2 regions of the Allobosea sp. 2RAB26 genome follow, and region 2 is predicted to be linked to the other one. Evidence: predicted binding sites of a transcription regulator. Region 2 holds the regulator's gene; the other holds the start of a gene.

Region 1 (9,655 bases), on a different contig from region 2:
CAGATAGCGCGTCACCAGCCCGAGCGAGCCGACGAAATTGCCGTGATTGTTCATCAGCTTCGGCATGCCGAAATTCGGCAGCCGGATTCCGTTCGGCTCGGTCAGGAAATAGAAGATGTCCTCGCTGACTTCCGTGGTCAGCGGGCGTGCCTCGTCCTGGCGCCAGTGAGGCAACAGCGCGTCGAGACCAATCGGATCGATAACCGCGCCCGAGAGGATATGGGCGCCGACCTCCGCCCCCTTCTCGACCACGACCACCGAGATGGCCTCGTCGAGCTGCTTCAAGCGAATGGCGGCTGCGAGACCAGCGGGACCTGCGCCGACGATGACGACGTCATAGTCCATGCTCTCGCGCGGGGTGCTTTGCGCTTCCTCGAGTTCCATCCTGCCCTCCGCCAGCAACTTTCGCCTTGACAGCGATAGTTTACATATGAACGATCACACTCTCTGGCTCAAGCCAAACCGAAACCAGATTGGAACCCCTCTATCCGAGCCCACGTTCCAATTTGCAACCGCGTTTGACCGCTCCGGCGAGCACGCGGAGCCGGGACAGCCGCCCGACAGGTGTCGCGAAGCCGCGCCGGACCGTGCTAAGACGCCGGGATGATCCCTGCTGGCCACGATCCCGTCGAACTCATTGCCTGGTACGCCGAGATGGGCGTCACCGAGATGCTCGACGAGACGCCGCATGACCATTTCGCCGAATCCGCACAGGCCGCCGAGGCAGCCGCCACGCAGGCTGCAGCACGCCGCAATCCTCTGCGTGCGGTTCCTGCCGCGCGCGTCATCGCGGCCGACGCGACGGCGCCCGACGAGGCCATGCAGAGCGCGCGCCTGCTGGCCGGGCAGGCGAAGACGCTCGACGAATTGAAGGTGGCACTGGCCAGCTTCGAGGGCTGCGCGCTCAAGGCCACCGCGAAGAATCTCGTCTTCGCCGACGGCAATCCGGAGGGGCGCGTGATGTTCGTCGGGGAGGCCCCCGGCGCCGATGAAGACAGGCTCGGCCTGCCCTTCGTCGGGCGCTCCGGCCAGTTGCTCGACCGGATGCTGGCGGCCATCGGCCTCAACCGGCAGGAACATGTCTACATCGCCAATCTTCTGCCCTGGCGTCCGCCCGGCAACCGCACGCCGACGCCGCAGGAGGTCGCGATCTGCCTGCCCTTCATTCAACGGCAGATCGAACTCGCCAATCCCGACATCCTCGTCTGTATCGGCGGCCCCTCTGCCCAGGGCCTGCTCGGCTTCACCGGCATCCTCGCCTCGCGCGGCAAGTGGACCGAGTACGATATGGGCACCCGGCGCATCCGCGCCCTCGCCACGCTTCACCCCGCCTATCTGTTGCGCCAGCCCCTGCAGAAACGCCTCGCCTGGCGCGACATGCGGGCGCTCAGGACAGCACTCGACGCAGCCAGCTAAAGTATTCGCCTGCGACAACGCAGCCCTGCCTCTGCGACAATCCGGCCCCTCGCGCAGTTTCGGATTTGACTAAGTTGCCCCGCAGCGACGATGCTGTGCGGGCAGAGTCGTTTCAAGCCGCTCGTGCGGCGTGCCGGCCGGAGCCTTGCGATGGAAATCGACGCATTTCTGCTTTCGCGTATTCAATTTGCTTTCACGGTTTCCTTTCACATCGTCTTCCCCGCCTTCACGATCGGGCTTTCCGCCTATATCGCGACATTGCTCGGCCTCTGGCTGAAGACCGGCGACGACAAGTTTCATCTGCTCGCCCGGTTCTGGACCAAGATCTTTGCGGTCTCCTTCGCGATGGGCGTCGTTTCGGGAATCGTGCTGTCCTACCAGTTCGGCACGAACTGGAGCCGGTTCTCGACGGTGGTCGGCAACGTCATCGGTCCGCTGATCGGCTACGAGGTGCTGAGCGCCTTCTTCCTCGAGGCCTCCTTCCTGGGCGTCATGCTGTTCGGCTGGAAGCGCGTCCCGCCCTGGCTGCATTTCCTGTCCGCGGTGATCGTCGCCGCCGGAACGGCCTTGTCGGGGTTCTGGATTCTCTCGGCCAATAGCTGGATGCAGTATCCGACCGGCCACGAGATGCGCGACGGCATCGCCTATCCGGTCGACTGGCTGCAGATCATCTTCAATCCGACCTTCCCCTTGCGCTTCATGCACATGATGACGGCGGCCTATCTGACCACCGCCTTTGTGGTGCTGGCGACGGGAGCGCGCCATCTCCTGGCCGGGACGAGCATCGAGCCTGCCAGGACGATGGTGCGAATGGCGATCCTGATGATCGCCCTGACGGCTCCGATCCAGGCCGTCATCGGCCACCAGCACGGCGAGGACACGGCGAAATACCAGCCGGCGAAGCTCGCAGCGATCGAAGCGCATTGGGATTCGTCGAAGCCCGGCGCTCTGGTTCTCTTCGCCTGGCCCGACGAGAAGGCCGGCATCAACCGCTACGAAATCGCGATTCCCGGGCTCGCCAGCCTCGTGACCCATGGCAGCATGAGCGCTCTCTTTCCCGGCCTGAATGATTTCGCGCCGCAGGACCGGCCGCCCGTCAAGATTCCCTTCTTCGCCTTCCGGCTGATGGTCGGCATCGGCTTCCTGATGATCGGCTTCGGTTGGCTCGGTGCCTATCTCTGGTCACGTGGCAAGGTGTTCGAAGCACGACGTTGGCTCTGGCTGGCGCAATACACCTGGCCACTCGGTTTCGTCGCCATCCTCGCCGGCTGGTTCGTGACCGAGGTCGGGCGCCAGCCCTGGCTCGCAACGGGTGTGCTGCGTTCGGTCGACTCCGTCTCGCCGGTGACGGCGATGCAGGTCGCAATCTCGCTCGCGCTCTTCGTCTGCGTCTATTCCGTGGTCTTTGCGGCCGGGATCCTGCTGATGAACCGGTTGATCGACAAGGGCCCCGACGCTCTCCTCGCCACGGACCCACCGGAGCAGCCTTCGAAGCGGACGCTCAAGGCGACGCAGGATGACGCCTCCGTGCTGTTCGGCGACGGGCATCCCGGCGACGACAAGATCCAGCCGGCGAATTGAGGGGAGAGCTGAGATGGAATGGTATCTCCCCGTCATCTGGGCCGTCCTGATCGGCACGGCCGTGATGCTCTATGTCGTGCTCGACGGTTTCGACCTCGGCATCGCGATCCTCTTCCCGACGACCAGGGACGAGGGCGAACGCGACCAGATGATGAACTCGGTCGCGCCCTTCTGGGATGGTAACGAAACCTGGCTCGTGCTCGGCGGCGGCGGCCTCTGGGTCGCCTTTCCAACCGCCTACGCCATCATCATGCCGGCCTTCTACACACCGATCATCCTGATGCTGCTGGCGCTGATCTTCCGCGGGGTCGCCTTCGAATTCCGCTGGGTCGCCAAGCCGCATCACAGGAAATGGGACATTGCCTTCTGGCTCGGCTCGACCCTTGCGGCCTTCGCTCAGGGCCTCGTGCTCGGTGGCTTGATCCAGGGCATCACCGTGAGCAACCGCGAGTTTGCCGGCGGCCCCTTCGACTGGCTGACGCCGTTCTCGGTGATGTGCGGGGTCGGCGTCGTCGTCGGCTACGCGCTGCTCGGCGCGACCTGGCTCGTTTTCAAGACGGAAGGTGCCGTCGCGGACAGGGCACGGCACCAGGCGAAATGGCTGCTGCTCGGTCTGATGGCTTTCGCGGTGATCGTCTCGCTGTGGACGCCCTACGCACATCCGCGCATCGCCGCGCGCTGGTTCACGCCGTCCAACCTGCTGCTGCTCTGGCCATTCCCGGTCCTGACGGCGTTCTGCGGCTATATGGTCTGGAAGCGGCTGCACGGGCAGCACGAATTCACGCCCTTTGCCTTCACCATCGCGATCTTCCTGCTCTGCTTCCTGGGACTCGCGATCTCGAACTATCCCTATCTGGTGCCCCCGAGCCTGACGATCTGGGATGTGGCCGCAGCGCCGTCCTCCCATATCTTCGTCCTGATCGGCGTCTGCTTCCTGCTGCCGATGATCCTGTTCTACACGGCCTTCGTCTACTGGACCTTCCGCGGCAAGGTGAGGGCCGACAGCGGCTATCACTGAGGTAGCAGGAAGAACCTGGGGAACCACCCGCGCGCGAGCCGGTTGACGAATAGCTTGAGTTCCGGGCCTCTCTCCACGAGATTGCTCGGGACTAGACGGGGACTCCGCCATGCGTTGGGAAGATTATCGCCAGTCCGAGAATCTCGAGGACAGGCGCAATGGCGGCGGCGGCTTCGCGGGGCTTCCCGGCGGGCGCGGCGGTGTCGGCATCGGAACCATGGTCGTGCTCGGCCTTGTCGGCTGGGCGCTCGGGATCGATCCGCGCATCCTGATCGGTGGCGCCGAAATGCTCGGGGTCGGGCGCAGTGCTCCGACCCAGGAGAGCCGCCCGGCCTCAGGCCCGCCGCAGGATGAAATGGGCCGCTTCGTTTCGGCGGTGCTGGCGCAGAACGAAGATATCTGGACCAAGATCCTGCCGCAGCAGGCGAACCGCCGCTACGAACCGCCGAAGCTCGTGCTGTTCTCGCGCATAGATCGCTCGGGGTGCGGCACGGCACAGGCAGCGATGGGGCCGTTCTATTGCCCCGAAGACAAGAAGGTCTATCTCGACCTCTCCTTCTTCCAGGAGATGCAGCGCAAGCTCGGCGGTGGTGGTGACTTCGCCTATGCCTATGTGATCGGCCACGAGGTCGGCCATCACATCCAGAACCTGCTCGGTATCCTGCCCAAGGTGAACCAGCTGCGACAGCGCATCTCGGAGCGCGAATCGAATGCGCTGTCAGTGCGGGTCGAGCTGCAGGCGGACTGCTTCGCCGGCGTCTGGGCGCATAATGTCCAGGCGATGGGCCGAATCGACCAGGGCGATGTCGACGAGGCGATGCGGACGGCGGCGGCCATCGGCGATGACCGGCTGCAGCAAGCCTCGCAAGGCGTGGCCGTGCCCGATTCCTTCACCCACGGCTCGTCGGCGCAACGCACACGCTGGTTCACGACCGGCTTCAAGTCCGGCTCGCTGCAAAGCTGCGATACCTTCCGGACGAACCAGCTTTAGATCATCGGACCCGATCCCGTATCCGGTCCGATCTCACCTCCTGGGGTTGCGTCGGCTTTCCCCGAATACCGCGATCCACCTTTCGGGCCGATGCCTTGCGTCTCAGGATACGGCACGCTCCCGGCGCACCGAGAGACGCCGCGGCGCGGCATTCAGCCGCCCGGCCAGAACCAGTCCCTTCGGCACCACAAGGCCGGCCCGCAGCCGACGCGGGCCGAATGACAGCGCGGCGCGCTCCTTGAGCCCCGCAGCAACCCCGCTCAGCGGCAACAAGGCCGGCCTGTCGGGCGCCAGCAGCAGATGGCGCTCGGTCGCCTGAATCCAGTTTGGCTGCAGGATGTCCCCGGCGCTCAACAGAAGCAGCCAATCGCCGCGCGCCTGTGCGGCACCGGCATGCCAGCTTTCAGGCACGGCCGCCCTGACATAGGTCGCACCCGTCGCATCGGCGAGGCGTTCCACCTCCCCCTCACCATCCGCATCGACGACCACGGCATGGCCGAGGAAACCTTCGGCAACGGCCGGGATCAGCACGGAAAAAGTCGCAGCGAGTGCTCTGGCCGGTCCGTCGGCCCTGATGACGGCTGTAAGCATGGCCCATTGATTATGGCGCAGCGCAACATGCCGCAATCCCGCCACTTGCATTTTGTTCCCTATATGTTCACATTAATGGTCACGGAAACGCCGATTCTTACGGCCCTCTCAGGAACGGCTCAGCGCCATGCAGCAAGCCAGACCCAGTTCGCGACCGATCGCAGCCCAGCCGCTCAGGCGGCATGACGGCGAAACCCTGTCGGCATCCGCGCGTGTCGCTCCGGCCGAGCCCCTCGCCTATGCCGGCCACCGCATCGATCCGGAACGACGGCGCGGGCGCGGGGCAACGATCAATCCAGGCGGACGCTTCGAGACCGAGCAGCGCGTCGCCGAAGATGATGGCTGGGGCTCTCTCGGCGAATTACCAGCCTTCAAGACGGAAGTCGCGATCGAGAAAGCGCGCACGATCATCACGCGGAATGATTCGCCGGATATTTCGTTCGATCGCTCGATCAACCCCTATCGCGGCTGCGAACATGGCTGCGTCTACTGTTTCGCGCGGCCGAGCCATGCCTATCTCGGGCTTTCGCCCGGGCTCGATTTCGAGAGCAAGCTGACAGCCAAGCCCGACGCCGCGCTGCTGCTCGAGAAGGAATTATCGGCACCGTCCTACCAGCCGCGCACCATTGCGATCGGCACCAATACCGACGCCTATCAGCCGATCGAGAAGAAGCTGCGGATCATGCGCTCGATCCTGGAGGTGCTGGCGCGCTTCCGCCACCCGGTCGGCATCGTCACGAAATCGGCACTGGTGCAGCGCGACATCGACATCCTGGCGCCGATGGCAGCGCAGGGCCTCGCCAAGGTCGCGATCTCGGTGACGACGCTCGATCCCAAGATCGCGCGCGGTATGGAGCCGCGCGCCGCCGCGCCGGCGAAGCGGCTGGAGACGATCAAGCGGTTGTCGGATGCCGGCATTCCGGTGACCGTGCTGGTCGCGCCGATCATCCCCGCGATCAACGAGCAGGAAATCGAGCGCATCCTCGACGCCGCCAAGGCCGCCGGGGCGCGCGAGGCCGGTTACGTGCTGCTGCGGCTGCCGCTGGAGGTGAAGGATCTCGTCCAGGACTGGCTGCTGACCCACCATCCAGACAAGCTGCGCCATGTCGTTTCGCTGATCCGCTCGACACGCGGCGGCAAGGATTACGACTCGGCCTGGGGCCAGCGTCAGGTCGGTTCCGGTCCCTATGCCTGGATGATCGGGCGGCGCTTCGAAATGGCGGCCGAACGGCTCGGCTTCAACGCGACGCGATTGCGGTTGCGCAGCGACCTCTTCCTGAAGCCGGAAAAGGAAAAGGCACAGCTCAGCCTGTTCTAGACGACGGCCTTCCGGCATAAGCCCGGCAACGATTTCTTTCCTGGACCGGGCATGGCCGCCGATTTCAGCCGCGAGACGCACGCAATTGAGCAAGGATTCTGGCCGTTGGCCGGCGTCGACGAGGTCGGACGCGGGCCGCTGGCCGGGCCGGTGGTCGCGGCTGCCGTCATTCTCGACCCCGACCTGATTCCGGCTGGCCTCGCCGATTCGAAGGAACTCAGCGCCGCAAGGCGCGAAGCGCTGTTCGGGGAGATCGCCAAAGCCGCGCTCGGTATCGGGATCGGCAGCGTCACAGCGCAGGAGATCGACGCGCTCAACATCAGGCAGGCGACGCTGCTCGCCATGAAGCGCGCGGTTGCCGGTCTGCCTGTCCAGCCGCGGCATGTGCTGGTCGATGGCAACGACCCTCCCACTCTGCCCTGCCCCTGCGATGCGATCATCAAGGGCGACGGCAGCGTGGCCTCGATTGCGGCCGCATCGATCATCGCAAAGGTGACCCGCGACCGGATGATGGCGCGCCTGGCGACGCATTATCCGGCCTATGGTTTTGCCGGGCATGCCGGATATGGCACGGCCGCGCATCGCGCCGCGATACAGACCCACGGCCCGTGCCCGGAGCACCGTTTTTCCTTCGCGCCGATCAAGGGCGTCTGGCGGCGCTGAGCGGTTGTGCGATGCCCGCGACACGTTAGCCGTTTCTTAACACCCGATCCGGATTCAGCTGGTTTGCCAATGCACTAGGCAAAAACTGCAGCCCCAAAACGAGACGCATTTTTTTCAACCCGGAAACCCGGCTTTTACCCTGACTCCCCCAAGATCGCGACTGTTGAAGTTGCGTAAATGGTTCGGCGTCATGGGTACCTCGCGTACCGGGACTGCCAGCGCCGCCGTCCGGATTCAGGTTTCGCGTACCGGACGGCCTGCGCTGCAGTCTCGGATGAAGGCTTCGAGCCTTTCATTTGATCTTCCGCTCGATCAGGTCGTCGTCGGCGACTGCATCGCCGCGCTCGACCGCCTGCCTCCGGCAAGCGTCGACCTCGTCTTCGCGGATCCACCCTACAATCTTCAGCTTGGCGGCGATCTCCGCAGGCCTGACGACAGCCTCGTCGATGCCGTCGACGACGACTGGGACAAGTTCGCCTCCTTCGCCGAGTATGACGCCTTCACGCGAGCCTGGCTGACCGCCTGCCGGCGGGTGCTGAAGCCGGACGGCGCAATGTGGGTGATCGGCTCCTATCACAACATCTTCCGCGTCGGCGCGATCCTGCAGGATCTCGGCTTCTGGATGCTGAACGACATCGTCTGGCGCAAGGCCAACCCGATGCCGAACTTCCGCGGCCGGCGCTTCACCAACGCGCATGAAACACTGATCTGGGCGGCGCGCGGCGAAAGCTCGAAATACACCTTCCATTACGAGGCGTTGAAGGGCGGCAATGACGACCTGCAGATGCGCTCGGACTGGTATCTGCCGCTCTGCACCGGCGAGGAACGTCTGAAGGACGCGTCCGGCGCCAAGGTGCATCCGACTCAAAAGCCGGAGGCCCTGCTGGCCCGCGTCATGCTTTCGGCCAGCAACCCCGGCGACGTGATCCTCGATCCGTTCTTCGGCACCGGCACCACGGGTGCCGTCGCGAAAGCTCTCGGTCGGCGGTTCATCGGCCTTGAACGCGACCCGGTCTATGCCGAGGCGGCGCGCAAGCGCATCGCCGCTGTCCAGCCATTGCCGCCCGAATCGTTCTCCACCGCGCCTTCGAAGCGCAGCGAACCGCGCGTGCCCTTCCTCAGCCTGGTCGAGGCCGGGCTGGTCAAGGCCGGTGAGAGTGTCGTCGACGAGAAACGCCGCCACAAGGCGACGATCCGGGCCGATGGCACGCTGTTGCTTGGCCCGGCTGTCGGCTCGATCCACAAGGTCGGAGCGCTGGCCCAGGGGTTACCCGCCTGCAATGGCTGGACCTTCTGGCATGTCGAGCGCCCGGAAGGGCTGACGCTGCTCGATTCACTGCGCGGCGAGATCAGGGCGCAGATGGCAGCGGCCTGAGCGCCTCGAGCCCTGCCTCGAGCGCTTTCAGGAAGACCGCCGGGAACGGCTCGTCACGGAGCCGCGCCAACGGAGTGAAGCGGGAACCTTGCGGCGCCGGCGTCGCCCGCGGGGCACGCGCGACAAGGACCGTGAGCTCGAGCGGAAAATGGGTGAAGACATGGCGAATGGGCGTTGCCAGCCTGCGCCACTGCGCCGGAAGCGGAGCATCCTGCAAAGCGTCAGCTAGGCGGTAATCCGGGCTCCATTGGCCGGTCGGCACCTCCGCCATGCCTCCAAGCAGCCCCTTGGCCGGGCGCGTCCGCAGCAGAACCGCGCCATCCTCGCGTAGCAGCACGAAGGCAGCCCCGTAGCGGGTTGCCCCGGTCTTCTTCGCCGCCTTCCGCGGAAAGGTCTCCTGTGTCCCCGCCGCCCGTGAGACGCACGGCGCCTGCCACGGACAAATGCCGCAGGCTGGCGAGCGCGGCGTGCAGATCGTGGCGCCGAGATCCATCAGTGCCTGCGCGTAATCGCCCGGTCGTTCCGACGGCAACAGGGCCAGGGTGCGCTCCTTGATCAAGGGCTTGGCCCCCGGCAAAGCATCCTCGATTGCAAAGAGACGGGTCATGACGCGCTCAACATTGCCGTCAACCGCAACCGCTGGCCGGTTGAAGGCAATGGCTGCGACAGCGCCTGCCGTATAAGTTCCGATGCCCGGCAGTT
Region 2 (9,655 bases):
GAACGAGGTGCCCGGCGCGCGCTTCGTGCTGCCGGCCGTGCCGCATCTGCGCGGCATGATTGAAGAGGCTGTCTCGACCTGGTCGGTGAAACCCCGTCTCGTCGATGGCGAAGACGCCAAGCTTGCCGCTTTTCGCACGGCGCGCGCAGCGCTCGCGGCCTCCGGGACCGTGACGCTCGAGCTCGCCTTGGCACAGGTACCGCTGGTCGCTGCGTATCGCGGCGCGGCCTGGGAGGCGATGCTGGCGCGCAGGCTGATCAAGCTACCGACGGTGATCCTGCCCAATCTCGTCGCCGGCACGCGCATCGTTCCGGAGTTCATCCAGGACGAGGCCTCGCCCGAAGCGCTCAGCGCAGCTGTGCTGGCGGTCCTCAGTGACGGTCCTGCGCGCGAGGCTCAGCTTGCGGGTTTCGCAGATGTCGAGCGCATCATGAAATCGGCCGGGGCGAGCCCGGCCGAGAACGCGGTCAATGCCGCCCTAGGACTGCTGGCAGCTTGATCAGCGCGGTGCAGCGCTCATTCAAGCGCCGCACCGGATGCCTTGGCGATGGGGCCCCATTTCGCGAATTCGACTTTGACGTGTTCGCCCAGCGCCTCCGGTGTCGAGCCGACGATGACGGCGCTGACATCGTTCAGGCGCTGCTTCACATTGGGGTCTGTCAGGGCCTTGTTGGCTTCGGCGTTCAGGCGCTCAACGACTGCCCTTGGCATATTCGCCGGGCCAAACAGCGCGTTCCACGTATAGGTTTCATAGCCGGCAAGACCGCCTTCGGCGATGGTCGGTATCTCCGGGAATGAGGGCACGCGCTCCTTCGTGGTAACGCCGATCGCGCGGAGCTGGCCGCTGCGAATGAACTGCGCGGAGGAGGGCAGGTTGTCGAACATGATCGGCACGGCGCCAGCCACGACATCGTTCAGAGCCGGGCCAGCGCCGCGGTAGGGCACATGGTTCATGCTCACGCCGCCGAGCGACTTGAACAGCTCGCCCGAAAGATGCAGCGGCGTACCCACTCCCGATGAGGCGTAGGAGTATTTGCCGGGATTGTCCTTCAGGACCTTGACGACCTCCTGGACCGTCTTGGCCGGAAAACTCGGGTGCACGACCATGACGTTGGGCACCACGGCCAGCAGGGAGATCGGCGTGAAATCCTTGACCGGATCGAACGTCACCACCTTGAGGATCGCGGGATTGAGGGCATGGGTCGAGATCGTGCCCATCAGCACCGTGTAACCGTCGGGTGCGGCGCGAGCGACCGCGGTCGAGCCGACATTGCCGCCTGCGCCGGCGCGGTTCTCGATCACCACTTGCTGGCCGAGCGACTCCGCCATCTTTGCCCCGACGAGGCGGGCGACGATATCCGTCGAGCCGCCGGCTGCGAACGGCACGACAAGCATGATCGGCCGGGTCGGGAAGTTCTGAGCCCGCGCGGGCCCGCTGCCGGCTACGAGGGCGGATGCCCCGGCCCCAGCGATGAAGGCGCGGCGGTTGGGTGTCGTGAGGCGGTCCATCTGGCGTTTCCCGTCATTGCTCTGCGAAACGCGAAGTTATGGCAGCGCACCATATGATAAACCCCACCGGATTATTTAATCCGGTGGGGTTCGACCTTCGTCATAAAGACTGGGTCAGATTGTTCTCAGCGACGGCCGATCGGCGTGTAATCGCGCTTCGGCGAGCCGGTATAGAGCTGGCGCGGGCGGCCGATCCGCTGGGACGGATCCTCGATCATTTCCTTCCACTGCGCGATCCAGCCGACGGTGCGGGCGAGTGCGAAGAGCGCGGTGAACATCGAGGTCGGGAAGCCCATCGCCTTCAAGGTGATGCCCGAATAGAAATCGATGTTCGGATAGAGCTTCTTCTCGATGAAGTAGCTGTCGCTCAGCGCGATGCGCTCGAGTTCGATCGCGACATCGAGCAGCGGATCGTCCTTGATGCCGAGCTCGTTCAGCACCTCATGCGTCGTCTTCTGCATGATCTTGGCGCGCGGGTCGTAGTTCTTGTAGACGCGGTGCCCGAAGCCCATCAGGCGGAACGGATCGTTCTTGTCCTTCGCCTTGGCGATGTATTTCGGGATGTTGTCGACCGACCCGATCTCCTCGAGCATCTTGAGGGCCGCCTCGTTGGCGCCGCCATGCGCAGGGCCCCAGAGGCAGGCGATGCCGGCTGCGATGCACGCGAAGGGATTGGCGCCCGAGGAACCGGCAAGACGCACGGTCGAAGTCGAGGCGTTCTGCTCGTGGTCGGCATGCAGGATGAAGATGCGGTCAAGCGCGCGCGACAGGACCGGATTGACCTTGTACTCCTCCGCCGGCACCGCGAAGCACATGCGCAGGAAATTCGAAGTGTAGTCCAGCGAGTTCAGCGGATACACGAAGGGCTGGCCGATCGTGTACTTGAAGGCCATCGCAGCCAGCGTCGGCAGCTTGGCGATCATCCGCATCGACGCGATCATGCGCTGCTGCGGGTCCGAGATGTCGGTCGAGTCGTGATAGAAGGCCGACATCGCGCCGACCGAGGCCACCAGCACCGCCATCGGATGCGCATCGCGGCGGAAGCCCTGGAAGAAGCGGGCCATCTGCTCGTGCACCATGGTGTGGCGCGTCACGCGGTAGTCGAAATCCGCCTTCTGCGCCGCGGTCGGCAGGTCGCCGTAAAGCAAGAGATAGCAGGTCTCGAGAAAGTCGCCATGCTCGGCAAGCTGCTCGATCGGATAGCCGCGATGGAGCAGAACGCCCTCGTCGCCATCGATATAGGTGATCTCCGACTCGCAGCTCGCGGTCGAGGTGAAGCCGGGGTCATAGGTGAACATCCCGGTTTGTGCGTAGAGCTTGCTGATGTCGATGACGGATGGGCCGATCGATCCGGTCTTGACCGTCAGGTCGACGGTCTTGCCGTCCACACTCAGCTGGCTGTTGGTTCCGCTCATCGATACCGATCCTTTCAGGCTCGCTGCTGATCAATCTTCGTTCCATCCGAGCCGGCATGAATGGGTGCCGGAACGGCAATCATCATCCGAGTGGCTCTGCGTAACGGCCATGTGACGGGATTGCAGGCAAAGGAAGGTACATCCGACTGATATTAAAGCAATATTCATACCGGGGCGCCGCTTCGGACACCCTCGGCATATGCGGCGTCACTAGCCCATTTGCCCCTGGGGTTCAACCAATCACAAAGGCGGGGCTGCCCCGCCTTTGATCACGTTTGATCGCTGAGACGAGCGAGCGTTTCCTCGCGGCCGAGCACCGCCATCACATCGAACAGGCCGGGCGACTGGCTCCGTCCGGTGAGTGCGGCCCGCAGCGGCTGCGCCACCTGTCCGAGCTTGAGAGCCTGTTCTTCGGCGAAGGCGCGGACCGCGGCCTCGAGCGGAGCCGGTGTCCAGTCGTTCACCGCGGCAAGCTTCTCTGCCAGGCTGGGCATGCGCTGGCGCGCGCCCTCGTCCAGCAGCGTCGCCGCCTTCTGATCGAGTGCGAGCGGACGCTTGGCAAAAAGATAGGAGGCGCTGTCGAGCAGCTCGATCAGCGTCTTGGCTCGCTCCTTCAGTCCCGGCATCGCAGCAAGAAGCTTGGCTTCGAGAACCGGATCGAGCTCGGGGCCGAGGCCGTGCGCGGGGCCGATTTCCGGCAGGATGCTCTTCAGTGCATCAAGCAGGTCACGGTCATCTGACTGGCGCATGTAGAGCCCGTTCAGGCTCTCCAGCTTCGCGTAGTCGAAGCGTGCCGGGGAACGGCCGATCGAGGAAAGATTGAACAGCGAGACCATCTCTTCGGTCGAGAAGATCTCCTGGTCGCCATGGCTCCAGCCCAGCCGGAGGAGGTAGTTGCGCAGGGCCACCGGCAGATAGCCCATGGAACGATAGGCATCGACCCCGAGCGCGCCATGGCGCTTGGAGAGCTTCGCGCCGTCCGCCCCATGGATCAGCGGGATATGCGACATGCTCGGCACGCGCCAGCCCATCGCCTGGTAGATCTGGGTCTGGCGGGCGGCGTTGGTGAGATGGTCGTCGCCACGGATGACATGGGTCACGGCCATGTCATGGTCATCCACGACGACAGCGAGCATATAGGTCGGGTTGCCGTCGGAACGCAGCAGCACGAGGTCGTCGAGATTCTCGTTCTGCCAGACGACGCGGCCCTGCACCTCGTCCTCGACCACCGTCTCGCCGGTCTGCGGCGCGCGCAGGCGGATGACCGGCTTCACGCCGGCCGGAGCGGTCGCCGGATCGCGATCGCGCCAGCGTCCGTCATAGCGCATGGGACGGCCCTCGGCGCGCGCCTTCTCGCGCATCTCCTCGAGTTCCTGTGGCGTCGCATAGCAATAATAGGCCTTGCCGGCGGCGAGCATCTGCTCGGCGACCTCGCGGTGCCGGGCCGCACGGGCGAACTGGTAGACGGTCTCGCCGTCCCAATCGAGGCCGAGCCAGGACAGGCCGTCGAGAATCGCCGCGATGGCCGGCTCGGTCGAGCGTTCGCGGTCGGTGTCCTCGATGCGCAGCAGCATCTTGCCGCCATGGCGACGGGCATAGAGCCAGTTGAACAGCGCGGTACGCGCGCCGCCGATATGCAGGAATCCGGTTGGAGACGGCGCGAAGCGCGTAACGACCGCATCACTCATGAAAGGCAGGCTCCGGCAGGACGGGAAATGAGGCCGACAGAGCGGCAGAGGAACAAGACGTCGATGGGACATGACAACCGACGCCGCCCCTGTAACATGCTGATGGGGCCGACGTTAAGCGCAAGATCGCATCTGGTTGGCTGCCCGAGGGACGGCCTATGCGCGATGCGCCGCCAGACCCGAGCCGGCTGCGCGGCGCGCGTGTTCGCGCCGTACCATTCCGCATTCCGGAGATACGGTTTCAGGACGCTGCCATTCGGTTGCTTCTCGCCGAATGGCGCGCGCGTTTCCTGGGCGCCATCGCGCTCGAGGCCGGACGCAGAAGGCTGTTCCTCTGGCTGCCGGTGCTGATGGGAGCCGGCATCCTGCTCTATTTCGCGGCTGATCGCGAGCCATCCCTCTGGGTCCCGCTCTCCGGCTTTGGTATCTCCGCTGCGATGGCAGCGCTGTCGCGCGCCCGACGCCCGGTCATGCTCGCTTGCGTCGGCCTTGCTGCCATCTTCGCCGGCTTTGGTGCCGCGGCCTGGCGCACGGCGACGATCGCAGCACCGATGCTCGATCGAATGCGCGTGGGACAACTCACCGGCTTTGTCGAATCGGTCGAGGCGCGCGACGCCGGCGCGCGCCTCGTGATCCTGGTGACCGGCATTGCCGGGGTGGAGCCTGAACGCCTGCCACGGCGGGTTCGGGTCAACGTCAAAGGTGGTTCGGTTTCGCCGGGCGATCACATCGCTGCCGTCGCGCGCCTCCTGCCGCCGCCCGGTCCAGTGCGACCAGGTGGCTACGACTTCGGGCGCGACGCCTTCTTCCGAGGGCTTGGTGCAGTCGGGACCATCCCCGGAAAGATCGCGCTCGCCCCACCACCCTCGCAGCCACCGCTCGAGCTTCAGATACGCGCGACGGTCGACCGGGCGCGCAATGCGCTGACGGAGCGCATCGCCGGGATCGGGGGAGGGCAGGCTGGCGCGATGGCGGCGTCGCTGGTTACTGGCAAGCGCGGCCTCATCACGGAGGCGACCAATATCGACCTGCGCGCGGCCGGAATCTATCATATCATCTCCATCTCGGGCCTTCACATGGTGCTGGCCTCCGCCACGATCTTCGGCCTGGTCCGTGGCCTGCTGGCGCTATCGCAAACGCTGGCATTGCGCTGGCCCATAAAGAAACTCGCCGCCCTGGCCGCGATGCTCGGCGCCACGGCCTATTGCATCTTCTCGGGAGCCGAGGTCGCGACGGTGCGCTCGCTGATCATGACATTGGTCATGCTCGGTGCGATCCTCGTCGATCGCCCGGCGCTCAGCATGCGCAATCTGGCTCTCGCTGCGATGATCGTTCTGCTGCGCGAGCCCGACGCGCTGCTTGGTCCAAGCTTCCAGATGTCCTTTGGCGCTGTCGCGGCGCTGATCGCCTTTGCCGAGCGCTGGGAGGATCGCGGCCAGTCCGAGGCGCCGGCGAACCTGCCTTGGCCGCTACGGCCGATCTGGATCGCGGTGGTCGGGCTCACGGTCACGACCGTGCTGGCGACGGTCGCAACCGCACCGTTCGGTGCCTATCACTTCCAGACCTTCAACCCCTTCGGTCTGCTCGGCAATGCGCTCGCCTTGCCCTTCGTTTCCCTGATCGTCATGCCTGCCGCTGTCTTCGGCGTGCTCGCCTATCCTTTCGGCCTGGATTGGCTGGCTTGGGCGCTCATGGGAGTCGCTTCGGATTATGTGCTGCAATCCGCGCGCTGGGTTGCGGGATTCGACCACTCCGCAGTGATCATTCCTGCATTCGGGGCCGCGGCGCTCGCATGCTTTGCCGCCGCGCTCCTCTGGATCACGCTCTGGACGACACCGCTGCGCTTCCTGGCCGTCGCCCCCCTGATCGCGGGACTGCTCGTGGCAGCGAAGCCCGACAGGCCCGACATCCTGATCGAACGCGATGGTTCCGGCATCCTGGTCCGCGGGGGCGATGGTCGCATGATCCTGGCGGGGCATCCGAGCCGCTTCGTGCTGCAGCAATGGCTGAACGCAGATGGCGACAATCGCCGGCCTGACGACAACAGCCTGCGGGAAGGCGCGGCCTGCGACACGTTGGGTTGTGTCGTCCGCAGCAAGGATGGACGAAGCGTTGCCTTTGCACGTGATCGCCTGGCCATCGTCGAGGACTGTCGGCGCGCCGATCTCGTCATCACGCCGATTCCGTGGAACGCTCCGTGCGCAGCACGACTGATCGACCGCAGGGCATTGTCGCGCCATGGCGCGACCGCCCTTGTCGGCAACAAGGGCGGCTGGCGTGCCCATCTATCAGAGCAGGATGGTGTCGATCGTCCCTGGAGCCGCAAGCGGGAGCGGCCTGCAAGCACGCCGGCTTTGCCGCTGGCGGCTGTCGAAGAACACGAGCCGCTTCAGTAGCGCCGCATCAGGTTGACCAGGCGGCCCTGAATCTTGACTCGGTCCGGTCCCAGCACCCTTGTCTCATAGGCGGGATTGGCAGCCTCGAGCGCGATCGAGGAGCCGCGCTTGCGCAGTCGCTTCAGCGTTGCTTCCTCGTCATCGATCAGAGCCACGACGATATCCCCGGTATTGGCCGTGTCCTGACGCTTGATCACCACCGTATCGCCGTCGAGAATGCCGGCTTCCACCATCGAGTCGCCGCGAACCTCGAGGGCAAAATGTTCACCGGGGCCAAGCATGTCGGCAGGTAGTGCCACGCTATGGCTGCGGCTCTGGATGGCGGAAATCGGTGTACCGGCGGCAATCCGCCCCATGACCGGAATCGCAACCGTGGAGCGCACATCTTCGTCCGGGGGCGGTGCGATCGGCCGGACCTTGCCAAGCCCCCCCTGGACGACGGAGGGGCTGAACCGTCCGCGCGTCGCCTGAGGGCCGCCGGCCCCTTCGGGCAGCTTTATGATCTCCAGCGCTCGGGCTCGATTGGGAAGGCGGCGAATGAACCCGCGCTCCTCCAGCGCCATGATCAGGCGATGGATACCGGACTTGGAGCGCAGATCGAGCGCGTCCTTCATCTCGTCGAAGGAGGGGGGCACCCCTGTCTCGCGCAGGCGTTCCTGGATGAAACGAAGCAGTTCGAACTGTTTGCGTGTCAGCATGGTTCCCGCCGGCGCTCTTTGTATGGAATCGAAACAAAGCACGAACACCATACAGGTTCGCGTTGTGTTCCGCAAGCGCGCTCAGCGTAGGCGGATGATCCGGCAGTTGTCGCCTTTGTTTGCCGGCGCAGCAAACGATTCGCGAATGAGCAGCGCGTCGGCGCGGGCAAGAGTGGCCAGCATCGATGAATCCTGCTTGGCGAAGGGCGTTGCCAGCCATCCTTCCGGAGTGAGCGTCAGTTCCGACCTCATATAGTCCCGCCGCTCATCATTTGCCGGCAAATTTCTTCCGACGATTGCAGGCTCACTCAGATCGCGTTCGGGTTCCGGTACGCCCAGGAGGGTCCTGAGCAGCGGTACGACGAAGAGATGCCCGCAGACGATGGACGAGACGGGGTTTCCGGGCAGGCCGAGCGCGACCATGCGGCCGAGGCGGCCCATCATCATCGGCTTGCCCGGCCGCATGGCGATCTTCCAGAAGCCGAGCGCCATGCCTTGACCGATCAACGCTGCCTGGACGAGATCGTGCTCACCTACCGAGGCTCCTCCGAGGGTGATCAGCACATCGGCATCGGCCTTTCGTGCCTGGCCAATCTTGTCGGCGAGATCGGCATGATCATCGCGGGCAATCCCGAGATCGAGCGCCGTGCCGCCGGCCTGCTCGACCAGCGCGGCGAGCGCAAAACTGTTGGACGCGACGATTTGGTCGGGTCCAACCGGCTCGCCGGGCTGGACAAGTTCGTCGCCGGTCGCGAGGATCGCGACCAGTGGCTTGCGACGCACAGTGAGCATGGGGTGGCCCATGGCTGCCGCGAGGCCGAGGCTCGCACTGTCGAGCCGGCTGCCGGCGAGAAGCAACACTTCGCCCTCGGAGAAGTCCAATCCTGCCTGACGAACGAACTTGCCGCGCTCGGCGCCCTCGCGCACGCGGATCGTCGCAGTGCCGACGCCGTCCGCATTCTCCTGAATCAGGATCGTATCGGCGCCCTCCGGAATCGGAGCACCGGTGAAGATGCGAACAGCCTCATTGGAGCGGACCATCCCTGAGAAGGAACGACCGGCAGCCGATTCGCCGATGACACGCAATTCATTTGCCGGCGCAATATCGTCTGCGCGAACGGCGTATCCGTCCATTGCGGAGTTGGCAAAGGGGGGCTGGGTCCGAAGCGCCTGCAGGTCGGCGGCGAGCACGCGCCCTGCGCAATGTGCGAGTGGCAGGGTTTCTGATGGTGTCGGTGCCGGAACGCTGTCGATCAGCGCCTTCAGGGCGACGGGGACGGGCGTGAGGCTCATCGCGCAGTTTCCGGGAGATCGAAGGTGCCGGATTTTCCACCTGACTTGTGGACGAGCCTGATGCCTTCGATCCGCATCGCCCGGTCGACCGCCTTGACCATGTCGTAAACTGTGAGGCAGGCGACGCCGACGGCGGTTAACGCCTCCATCTCGACTCCGGTCTGTCCCTTCATCTTGACCTCAGCGCTCACGCGCACCCCGGGCAATGTCTCGTCCAGGGTGAGGTCTACGCTGATCTTGCTGATCAGCAGCGGGTGACAGAGCGGGATCAGTTCATGCGTGCGCTTGGCGGCCATGATTCCAGCCAGGCGCGCCGTGCCAAGCACGTCGCCCTTCTTGGCGTCGCCATCGCGCACGATCGCCAGAGTCCCGGGCTGCATGACGACACAGCCCTCGGCGACAGCGATGCGCGAGGTCTCCTTCTTGTCGCCAACATCGACCATATGGGCCTGGCCGCTGGCGTCGAGATGGCTGAGCTTGCTCATGCTGCGCTGCGCGCAGAACCGGTCAGGAGATCACGGGTCGCAGCGGCGACATCGTCCTGCCGCATCAGGCTCTCGCCGACGAGGAAGGTGTTGACGCCGGCGCGCTGCAACCGTGCGATGTCGGCATGACTGAAGATGCCGCTCTCGCCAACGATGATGCGGTCCGCGGGG

The links. Region 2 encodes LexA, which represses DNA repair genes until DNA is damaged. Its sites were predicted from a motif close to TGTTCNNNNTGTGTTCNG; they were not measured.
Region 1: the regulator LexA is predicted to act here: its motif matches at 5,651-5,668, upstream of AB4118_RS06205 (PA0069 family radical SAM protein).

What each region holds. Positions count from the first base shown of each region.
Region 1 is NZ_JBFRGS010000003.1:99,708-109,362, reverse strand. It holds gene AB4118_RS06235 (electron transfer flavoprotein-ubiquinone oxidoreductase) at 1-384, opposite strand, end outside; gene AB4118_RS06230 (uracil-DNA glycosylase) at 604-1,416, shown strand; gene AB4118_RS06225 (cytochrome ubiquinol oxidase subunit I) at 1,567-2,997, shown strand; gene cydB (cytochrome d ubiquinol oxidase subunit II) at 3,011-4,015, shown strand; gene ypfJ (KPN_02809 family neutral zinc metallopeptidase) at 4,125-5,006, shown strand; gene AB4118_RS06210 (glycosyltransferase family A protein) at 5,109-5,597, opposite strand; gene AB4118_RS06205 (PA0069 family radical SAM protein) at 5,725-6,915, shown strand; gene rnhB (ribonuclease HII) at 6,967-7,578, shown strand; gene AB4118_RS06195 (site-specific DNA-methyltransferase) at 7,769-8,953, shown strand; gene mutY (A/G-specific adenine glycosylase) at 8,928-9,655, opposite strand, start outside.
Region 2 is NZ_JBFRGS010000012.1:74,153-83,807, reverse strand. It holds gene lpxB (lipid-A-disaccharide synthase) at 1-499, shown strand, start outside; gene AB4118_RS22330 (Bug family tripartite tricarboxylate transporter substrate binding protein) at 517-1,509, opposite strand; gene gltA (citrate synthase) at 1,635-2,924, opposite strand; gene gltX (glutamate--tRNA ligase) at 3,194-4,612, opposite strand; gene AB4118_RS22315 (ComEC/Rec2 family competence protein) at 4,771-7,008, shown strand; gene lexA (transcriptional repressor LexA) at 7,002-7,706, opposite strand; gene AB4118_RS22305 (molybdopterin molybdotransferase MoeA) at 7,788-8,999, opposite strand; gene moaC (cyclic pyranopterin monophosphate synthase MoaC) at 8,996-9,484, opposite strand; gene trpC (indole-3-glycerol phosphate synthase TrpC) at 9,481-9,655, opposite strand, start outside.